2 regions of the Streptomyces sp. YPW6 genome follow, and region 2 is predicted to be linked to the other one. Evidence: riboswitches for the same ligand, from Rfam matches in the RefSeq annotation. Region 2 holds a riboswitch; the other holds the start of a gene.
What was found. A riboswitch is a leader RNA that binds a small molecule or an ion and turns the genes downstream of it on or off. The one in region 2 is predicted to bind S-adenosylmethionine.
Positions count from the first base shown of each region.

Region 1: linked by a shared signal. The riboswitch ahead of thrC (threonine synthase) and the one ahead of KME66_RS26220 (aminotransferase class V-fold PLP-dependent enzyme) in region 2 are both predicted to bind S-adenosylmethionine.

Region 1 covers NZ_CP076457.1:3,259,283-3,264,244, reverse strand. Annotated here, with positions in the region: gene KME66_RS14225 (trehalose-6-phosphate synthase) at 1-693, opposite strand, end outside; gene KME66_RS14220 (glucosyl-3-phosphoglycerate synthase) at 917-1,867, opposite strand; SAM riboswitch class I at 2,023-2,150, shown strand; gene thrC (threonine synthase) at 2,169-3,464, shown strand; gene KME66_RS14210 (MoaD/ThiS family protein) at 3,500-3,778, shown strand; gene KME66_RS14205 (cold-shock protein) at 4,222-4,428, shown strand.
Region 2 covers NZ_CP076457.1:5,986,586-5,991,547, forward strand. Annotated here, with positions in the region: gene KME66_RS26210 (cytochrome bc complex cytochrome b subunit) at 1-1,518, shown strand, start outside; gene trpD (anthranilate phosphoribosyltransferase) at 1,642-2,706, shown strand; SAM riboswitch class IV at 2,802-2,919, shown strand; gene KME66_RS26220 (aminotransferase class V-fold PLP-dependent enzyme) at 3,110-4,519, shown strand; gene KME66_RS26225 (Lrp/AsnC family transcriptional regulator) at 4,584-4,865, opposite strand; gene KME66_RS26230 (rhomboid family intramembrane serine protease) at 4,862-4,962, opposite strand, start outside.

The sequences.
Region 1 (4,962 bases), 2.7 Mb from region 2:
CCCGATTCTGGTCCGGCCCGTGCCGCCGAGGATCTCCGTGCAGCAGCCGATGAACGCGTCCGCCCACCGCCGGGTCAGGAACGCGGCCCGGTCCGCGCCGAGGATGCCGTGCAGCAGCTGCTCGGCGATGTCGTCGGGCAGCAGCCGGAAGTAGTCGACGGGGGCCCACGGGGTGTGCGAGAAGTGGCCGATCCTCAGGTCCGGGCGCAGTGCGCGGAGCATGCCGGGGACCAGGGCCAGGTGGTAGTCCTGGACCAGGACCGACGCCCCTTCCGCCGCCTCCTGGGCGAGTGCCTCGGCGAAGGCCCGGTTGTACGTCTCGTAGGAGGCCCACTGGCGCCGGAACTCCGCGTCGAAGACCGGCTCGACGGGGGTCTGGTAGAGCAGGTGGTGGACGAACCACAGCACGGAGTTCGCGATGCCGTTGTACGCGTCGGCGTGCACCTCGGGGTCGATGTCGAGCATCCGCACACCCGGCTCGCCGACCCCGCGCCGCACCGCTTCGCGGTCCCCGTCGCCGAGGGCCGCGCAGACCCACAGCTTGTCGTCGACGGCGCTCAGCCCGGAGACGAGACCGCCGCCGCCGCGTCTGGCGTCGAGCGTCCCGTCCTCGCCGAGCGTGTACGTGATCGGGCCGCGGTTGGACGCGACGAGGACCTGGGCAGGCGAGGAAGACGTGTGCTCGGTGACCATGTAGCGGAACCTAGCCCGTTAGGGAAGCCGCCAAACGCCTCGGAGGGGCACGCGCCTCCCGCCACGCCCTCCCCGGCGCCCGTCCGTGCCCCGGCCCGCGCCTCGGGCCCGGCGTCCGCCAGCGCCTCGGGCCGCGCGTCCGTCCCGGCCTCGGGCACGCCTCCCGCCACGCCCTCTCCGGCGTCCGCCCGCGCCCCGGCCCGTCACGCGCCGCCCCGCCCCCTCACGCCGCGTGGCGCTCCGCGTACTCCGCGATCTCCCGCATCGGCGGCCGCTCCTCCGTGTCCACCGCGTGGGTGCGCGGTACGAAGCCGTCCCCGCCGCGTTCGAACTGGGTCAGCGCCGGCCGTACCAGATGGCCCCGGGAGAGCCTCAGCTGTGCCGTGCGGTAGATCGCCGCCGCCATCCGGCCCAGTGCCTGTCCGTCCTGGTGGCGGTGGACGCGAACGCCGACGTCGACCTGGCCCAGCGCGTCCAGGCCCACCGTGTGCAGCGCGTCCACGAGCAGCCCCAGCTCCACTCCGTAACCGACGGGGAACGGCAGCCGCTCCAGCAGCGACCGGCGCACCGCGTACTCGCCGCCCAGCGGCTGCACGAACCCGGCCAGCTGCGGCCAGTGCAGATTGAGCAGCGGGCGGGCCACCAGTTCCGTGACCCGGCCGCCCTGACCCGCTCGGTCGCCGAGCGGGCGGTCGTACATCGCCTTGACGAAGTGGACGGAGGGGTCGGTGAGCAGCGGGCCGACCGTCCCCGAGACGAAGTCCGCCGAGAAGTCCCTGAGGTCGGCGTCGACGAAGCAGACGATCTCGCCGCTGGTCACCAGGAGTGAGCGCCACAGCACCTCGCCCTTGCCGGGCAGGGCCGGGATCCGGGGCAGGATCGCGTCCCGGTGGACCACGCGCGCGCCCGCCGCCCGGGCCACGGCCGCGGTGGCGTCGGTGGAGCCGGAGTCGATCACCACGAGTTCGTCGACGAGCCGGATCTTCTCCATCAGCTCGCGGCGGATCACCGCCACGATCGCGCCGACCGTGGCCTCCTCGTTCAGTGCGGGCAGGACCACGCTCACGGACGTACGGAGCGGGTCGGCGGCCCGGACGTCGGCGAGCTGGTGCGGCGGGCGGTCGCCGGACGACCAGGAACGCCTGGTCAGCCAGCGTTCCACCTCTTCGAGCACGGTCGGCACTCCCTGTCTGTGTGATCCATCTCGCGGTTCGGACGACTATCTCAACGGTCCGGTGCTTCGGTTACAGTCTTGAACAACGCGGATGACCGTCGCATGTCGGGGTCGGAGCGCGCACAAACGCCTGGATCGAAGATCCAGCGCCATAGAGCTCATCCAGAGGGACTGAGGGAACGGCCCGTTGAAGTCCCGGCAACCCTCCTGCCGACCGCGAGGTCACGGTGGGGAAGGTGCCAATTCCGTCTTGCGGCGAAATGCGTCGCGAGGAAGATGAGGAGAAAGGACCTCCGCCATCATGGCTGTTCAGACCGTCGCAGGTAATGCCACCACCGCCTCCCCGGACCTCGGTCCCGCCGCGGCGCTTTCCTGCCGCGAGTGCGGCGAGCGTTTCGAGCTCGGCCCCCTTTTCGCCTGTGCGTCCTGTTTCGGGCCGCTCGAAGTGGCCTACGACCTGCCCACCGGCTCGCCGGAGGAACTGCGCAAGCGCATCGAGGCCGGTCCGGACAACATCTGGCGCTACGCCCCGCTGCTGCCGGTGCCCGCCGACGTCGCGGACAAGCCCAACCTGAACCCCGGCTTCACCAAGCTGGTCAAGGCCGACAACCTCGCCCGTGAGCTGGGCGTCACCGGCGGCCTGTACGTCAAGGACGACTCCGGCAACCCGACGCACTCCTTCAAGGACCGCGTCGTCGCGATCGCCGTCGAGGCCGCCCGCGCCTTCGGTTTCACCACCCTCTCCTGCTCCTCCACGGGCAACCTGGCCGGAGCCGTCGGCGCCGCCGCCGCCCGCGCCGGACTGCGCTCCTGCGTCTTCATCCCGCACGACCTGGAGCAGGGCAAGGTCGTCATGGCCGCGGTGTACGGCGGTGAGCTGGTCGGTATCGAGGGCAATTACGACGACGTCAACCGCTTCTGCTCCGAGCTCATCGGCGACCCGCTCGGCGAGGGCTGGGGCTTCGTCAACGTCAACCTCCGCCCGTACTACGGCGAGGGCTCCAAGACGCTGGCGTACGAGATCTGCGAGCAGCTCGGCTGGCGGCTGCCCGACCAGATCGTCATCCCGATCGCGTCCGGCTCCCAGCTCACCAAGATCGACAAGGGGCTCCAGGAGCTGATCAAGCTCGGCCTGGTCGAGGACAAGCCGTACAAGATCTTCGGCGCCCAGGCGGAGGGCTGCTCCCCGGTCTCCGCCGCCTTCAAGGGCGGGCACGACGTCGTCCGGCCCCAGAAGCCGAACACCATCGCCAAGTCGCTGGCCATCGGCAACCCGGCCGACGGCCCCTACGTCCTGGACATCGCCCGGCGGACGGGCGGCGCGGTGGAGGACGTCACCGACGAGCAGGTCGTCGAGGCGATCAAGCTGCTGGCCCGCACGGAGGGCATCTTCGGCGAGACGGCGGGCGGGGTGACGCTCGGCGTGACGAAGAAGCTCATCGAGGCCGGTGTCATCGACCCGGCGCTCACCACCGTCGTCGTCAACACCGGTGACGGCCTCAAGACGCTCGACGCGGTCTCCGCCACCTCGCAGGCCACGGCCACCATCAAGCCGAGCCTGGACGCGTTCCGCGCCGCGGGCCTCGGCACCGCCTGACGACCACCCCGTAACGCAGGAAGAAGGGCACCACCATGAGCGTCAAGGTCCGCATCCCCACCATCCTCCGTACGTACACGGGCGGCCAGGCCGAGGTCCCGGCGGAGGGCACGAAGCTCTCCGAGGTCATCGAGTCCCTGGAGAAGGACCACCCGGGCATCGCGGCCCGCGTCCTGGACGACCAGGGCAAGCTGCGCCGCTTCGTGAACGTGTACGTCAACGACGACGACGTGCGCTTCGAGGGCGGCCTGGACGCGGCGACCCCGGACGGGGCAGGCGTCTCGATCATTCCCGCGGTGGCCGGCGGCTGCTGAGCCGTCCGGGGCCGCTCCCGGCGGCCCCGCCGCGCCTCTGTGTGACGGCAGTTGCCCCCTCCGCGAGAGAAGCGGAGGGGGCAATTCTGCATGGTTGAGCGCGGTACAGTTGGGGAAGCCCCATCCGCTGCCCGTGCCGCCCGCATATGAGAATGCGCCCGGCCCCGATAAGAAGCAGCCAAAGTACCTGAACCTCTTGCGGCATAAGTGGCCTTTGCCTGGCCCGACTTGCCCGTAAATCTCAGCAAACCCGCATATTCGCGTGTTCCTCGTGGCCCAGAATTCTCGTCCGATTGACCTGTTGCAGAGGGCAGTTGGGCGGATACATTCGGCCGCGGTCGACGCGCTGCGGCGCCGCGCACCCTCTCCTGTCGGAGGGTGAGTTCCGACCCGGGCCCGCGAAGTGCGGTCCCGTGCAAGGGCCAGTAATAGGGGAGTTGGGCATGGCTCAGGGCACCGTCAAGTGGTTCAACGCGGAGAAGGGGTACGGCTTCATCGCGGTCGACGGTGGTGCGGATGTTTTCGTCCACTACAGCGCGATCCAGATGGACGGGTACCGCACCCTCGAAGAGGGTCAGCGAGTTGAATTCGAGATCTCGCAGGGCCAGAAGGGGCCCCAGGCCGACATGGTCAAGCTCGCCGTCGGCTGAGCTCGGCGCGGTCGTCCGACGACACCACTCACGCACGCAGGGCCCGACCCCGGGAAGAGGGGATCGGGTCCTGCGCGCGTTCCGGGGCAGGGGGTCGCGCCTCGCGCGGGTCCCGGGCCGGCGGTGGCCGCGTACGGGGCGGGCCGCGGCCAGGAACCGCAGGTGACCGCGGCCCGGTGCGGGGGAGGGTGCGCGCCTCGGCACCCCTTATGTCGGCAGGGCTCCGTGGTTCTGTGCTCCTGTGCCGACAGGGTTCCGCGCTCCTGCGCCGGCAGGGCTCCGCGCCCCTGCGCCCCTGATGCTGGTGGGGCTCCGTGCCTCCGTGCGGGCAGGGCTCCGGGGTCCGGCGCCGGGCGGGCTCCGGGGGCCTCGTCCGCATGGCGGGTACTGGCCGAAGGCGCTTGCACTCACGGGGGTCGAGTGCTAATCATTGGCGTTAGCACTCTCCAGGTGAGAGTGACAGAACTTGGACCGGGCCGGTGAGGCCCGCAGGTGCGATGGGGCAAGGAACCATCACACGCGCAGGCCGTCCGT
Region 2 (4,962 bases):
AAGATCTTCCCGGACCACTGGTCCTTCATGCTCGGTGAGGTCTGCCTCTACAGCTTCATCATCATCATCCTCACGGGTGTGTACCTGACGCTGTTCTTCCAGCCGAGCATGGGCGAGATCGTCTACCACGGTCCGTACGAGCCCATGCAGGGCATCCGGATGTCCGAGGCCTACGCCTCGACCCTGAAGATCAGCTTCGAGGTCCGCGGTGGTCTGCTGGTCCGGCAGATCCACCACTGGGCCGCCCTGATCTTCCTGGCCGGCATGTTCGTGCACATGATGCGCGTCTTCTTCACGGGCGCCTTCCGCAAGCCGCGCGAGATCAACTGGCTCTTCGGCTTCCTGCTGTTCGTGCTCGGCATGTTCACCGGGTTCACCGGCTACTCCCTCCCGGACGACCTGCTCTCCGGTACGGGTGTCCGCTTCACCCAGGGCGCGATCCTGTCCGTGCCGATCGTCGGTACGTACATCTCGATGTTCCTGTTCGGCGGCGAGTTCCCCGGCCACGACTTCGTGGCCCGGTTCTACTCGATCCACATCCTGCTGCTGCCGGGCATCATGCTCGGTCTGCTGGTGGCCCACCTGATCCTGGTCTTCTACCACAAGCACACGCAGTTCGCGGGTCCCGGCCGGACCAACAAGAACGTCGTCGGCATGCCGCTGCTGCCCGTGTACATGGCGAAGGCCGGAGGGTTCTTCTTCCTCGTCTTCGGCATCATCGCGATCATCTCGGCCATCGCCACGATCAACCCGATCTGGGCGCTCGGCCCGTACCGGGTCGACCAGGTGTCCACCGGCGCCCAGCCCGACTGGTACATGGGCTTCGCCGAGGGTCTGGTCCGTGTGATGCCGGGCTGGGAGATCAACCTGTGGGGCCACACGCTCGTCCTGGGCGTGTTCATCCCGCTGATCGCCTTCGGCCTGGTGCTCGGTGTCATCGCGCTCTACCCGTTCATCGAGTCCTGGATCACCGGCGACAAGCGCGAGCACCACATCCTGGACCGCCCGCGCAACGCCCCGACCCGGACCGCGTTCGGCGTCGCCTGGATCACGGCGTACTTCATCGGCCTCGTCGGCGGTGGAAACGACCTGTGGGCCACGCACTTCCACCTGTCGATCAACGCGATCACCTGGTTCGTCCGGATCTTCTTCTTCGCCGGTCCGGTCATCGCCTTCATCGTCACCAAGCGGATCTGCCTCGGCCTCCAGCGCCGCGACCGGGAGAAGGTGCTGCACGGCCGCGAGAGCGGCATCATCAAGCGCCTGCCGCACGGTGAGTTCGTGGAGGTCCACGAGCCGCTCAGCCGCGAGCAGCTGCACACGCTCACGGCGCACGAGCAGTACAAGCCGCTCGAACTCGGCCCCGAGGTCGACGAGAACGGTGTCAAGCGGAAGATCTCCCCGGTGCAGAAGCTGCGCGCCAAGCTCAGCAAGGGGTACTTCGCCGAGGGGAACCAGATCCCGAAGGCGACCGCCGAGGAGTACAAGGAGATCAGCGAGGGCCACGGCCACCACTGATCATCTGACCTGATCGCCACCGCGAGAGCCCCGTCCATTCGATGGACGGGGCTCTTCGCGGTCCCCGGGGCTGGATAGGGTGGAGCCGACTCTTCTGACCGGCTGTGGACCCTGGAGCGGACCATGAACGTGGTGACCCCGAGCGGCGGCGACGGCGTGGCGGACCGTTCCTGGCCCGGCCTGCTGAACCCCCTGCTGCGCGGCGAGGACCTCAGCTCCGAGGAGACCGCCTGGGCCATGGACCGCATCATGAGCGGCGAGGCCACCGACGCGCAGATCGCCGGGTTCGCCGTGGCGCTGCGGGCCAAGGGCGAGACCGTGGACGAGGTCACCGGATTGGTCCGCGCGATGTACGCCCACGCCAACACCATCGAGGTGCCCGGCCGCACCGTCGACATCGTCGGCACCGGCGGCGACCTCGCCAAGACCGTCAACATCTCCACCATGTCCGCGATCGTCATCGCCGGCACCGGCGCCAAGGTCGTCAAGCACGGCAACCGGGCCGCGTCCTCGGCGAGCGGCTCCTCCGACGTACTGGAGAAGCTCGGCGTCAACCTGGAGCTGACCCCGCGCCGGGTGGTCGAGGTGGCCGAGCAGGCGGGCATCACCTTCTGCTTCGCCGTGAAGTTCCACCCCGCCCTGCGGTACGCCGCCAAGGCCCGCAAGGAGCTCGGCGCGCAGACCACGTTCAACATCCTGGGCCCCCTCACCAACCCGGCCCAGGTGCGCGCCCAGGCCGTCGGGGTCGCCGACGCCCGGATGGCGCCCATCGTCGCGGGCGTGCTGGCCGGCCGGGGCAATTCCGCCCTCGTCTTCCGCGGCGACGACGGACTCGACGAGCTGACCACCACGGCCACCTCCCGGGTCTGGGTGGTGCGCGACGGCGCGGTCCGCGAGGAGGCGTTCGACCCGCGCGACGTCGGGCTGCCGATCGTCCCGGTCGAGGCGCTGCGCGGCGCCGACGCCTCGTACAACGCCGATGTGGCCCGCCGCCTGCTGGACGGCGAGAAGGGCGCGGTGCGGGAAGCGGTGCTGCTCAACTCGGCGGCGGCCCTCGTCGCCCTGGACCCGGGCCCCGGCACGCTGACCGAGCAGCTCGCGGCGAAGATCGCGGTGGCGGCCGATTCCATCGACTCCGGGGCGGCCAAGCACGCCCTGGAGCGCTGGGTGGCGGCGAGCAACGCCTGAGGGGAGCCCTCGGACCCACGGTGTGCGCGGGGGCGCGGTCCGGATACCGGACCGCGCCCTTGCGTGTGCGCACACGTATGGCAAGATGCTGCGCAGGTCATGAGTGACAGCGACTACGGCCCCGGCCCGCTGTCCGGCAACCCTCCGTCCGTGGCGGGGTGCCCCGGGTGAAGACCAGGCCGTGGGCAGCGAGGTCCGCGGCAAGCGCGGGCCCCTCGGCATCCAGCGGATGTCAGCCCCCGGGGTCCTGGTCCCTAGGGAGCCTCTTGTGAGCAAGCGAATGCGTTAGGGCTTTCTCGGCCTCGTGCCGAGCGCCCTCTTCCGCGCACCTTTCCTCTTTCTCCCGGCGCTGCCGCGTACCCGCCGGCGCCCGGATTTCGCCTGCCTGTTACGGGAGTTCGCCATGTCTGTCTCCACTGTTGCCGTCGCCCCGCCGGTTTGTACCCCGCTGCCCGTTCTGGGGCGGGACGTCACCGTTCCGCTCGTGACCGGCGGCGAGGTCACCTACGCCGCGCTCGACTACGCCGCCAGCGCCCCGGCGCTCCAGCGGGTCTGGGACGACGTCGCCGCCTACGCCCCGTACTACGGCAGCGTCCACCGCGGCGCCGGCCACCTCTCGCAGCTCTCCACCGACCTCTTCGAGAACAGCCGCCGCACGGTCGCCGAGTTCCTCGGCTGCCGCGCCGATGACCAGGTGGTCTTCACCCGCTCCACGACCGACTCCCTCAACCTGCTGGCCACAGCCCTTCCCGCGGACTGCCAGGTCTTCGTGTACGAGACCGAGCACCACGCCTCCCTGCTGCCCTGGCGCGACGCCCGGGTCACCTACCTCGACGCGCCCCGCACCCCGGGGCAGGCCGTCGCGTCGCTGGAGCGCGCGCTCGCCGACCGCGACCCCTGCGGCCCGGCCCTCGTCTGCGTCACCGGCGCCTCCAACGTGACCGGCGAGCTGTGGCCGGTGAGGGAACTGGCCGCCGCCGCCCACGCGCACGGCGCCCGCATCGTCCTGGACGCCGCCCAGCTCGCCCCGCACCACCCCGTCGACATCACCGAACTGGACGTCGACTGGGTCGCGTTCTCCGGCCACAAGCTGTACGCGCCCTTCGGCTCCGGGGTGCTGGCCGGCCGTGCAGACTGGCTCCGGGCCGCCGAGCCCTACCTCGCCGGCGGTGGCGCGTCCCGCACGGTCGCCCGGCGCGCCGACGGCGGCGTGGACGTCGACTGGCACACCACGGCCGCCCGCCACGAGGCGGGTTCGCCCAATGTCATCGGCGTCCACTCCATCGCCTCCGCCTGCCGGGCCCTCACCGAGGCGGGCTTCGACACCCTCGTCGCCCGGGAGCAGGAGCTGGTGTCCCGGGTCCGCGAAGGGCTCGCCGGGGTGCCCGAGGTGCAGGTGCTCTCGCTGTTCGGCGACGACGCGCCCCGGGTCGGCGTCATCTCCTTCGTGGTGCGCGGCTGGAACAGCTCGCACTTCGCCGCCGCCCTCTCCGCGGAGTACGGCATCGGCGTGCGCGACGGCCTCTTCTGCGCCCATCCGCTGGTGCGCACCCTGCTCGGCAGCGGCCCGCAGGAGCCGGGGGAGTGCGGGGCCGCCGAGGCCGGGGCGGGCGAGCTCCCTCTGCCTTCGGCCGGGGGGACCTCCTCCTCGCTCAACGCCATCCGCGTCAGCTTCGGGGCCGGCACGCCCGACGAGCACGTCGACCGCTTCCTGCGCGCGGTGACCGAGCTGGTCCGCGAGGGGGCCCGGTGGACGTACCGCACGGAGGACGGCCGCTGCGTCCCGGACCGCGGCGAGGCCGCGCAGGTCTGAGGCCGGGAACCGATGCGGCCGGGGACGGGCGCGCTGCCCGTCCCCGGCCGGCGTGCCTTCGCGGTTACGCGTCGAGGCCGATGGCGAACGCCGCTTCCAGGTCGTGCTGGGAGTACGTACGGAACGCCACATGGGTGTCCGTGCCCTCGACGCCCGGGATCTTGCTGATCCGGCCGGGGATGATGTCGGCGAGATCGTCGTGCCGGGCGACCCGGACCATGGCGATCAGGTCGTAGGTGCCGGTCACGGAGAAGACCTCGCTGACACTGTCCAGCGCGGCGATGGCCTCGGCGATCTCCGGAATCCGGTCCACACTGGTCTTGATGAGCACGATCGCGGTGATCACGGCTGGCTGTCTCCCTCGGTGGCCGTGGCTGGAACCTTCACCTTAGCCCCCCTCCGATACCGCCCCCAGGCGTACAGGAACCCCGCCGCGAACCCGG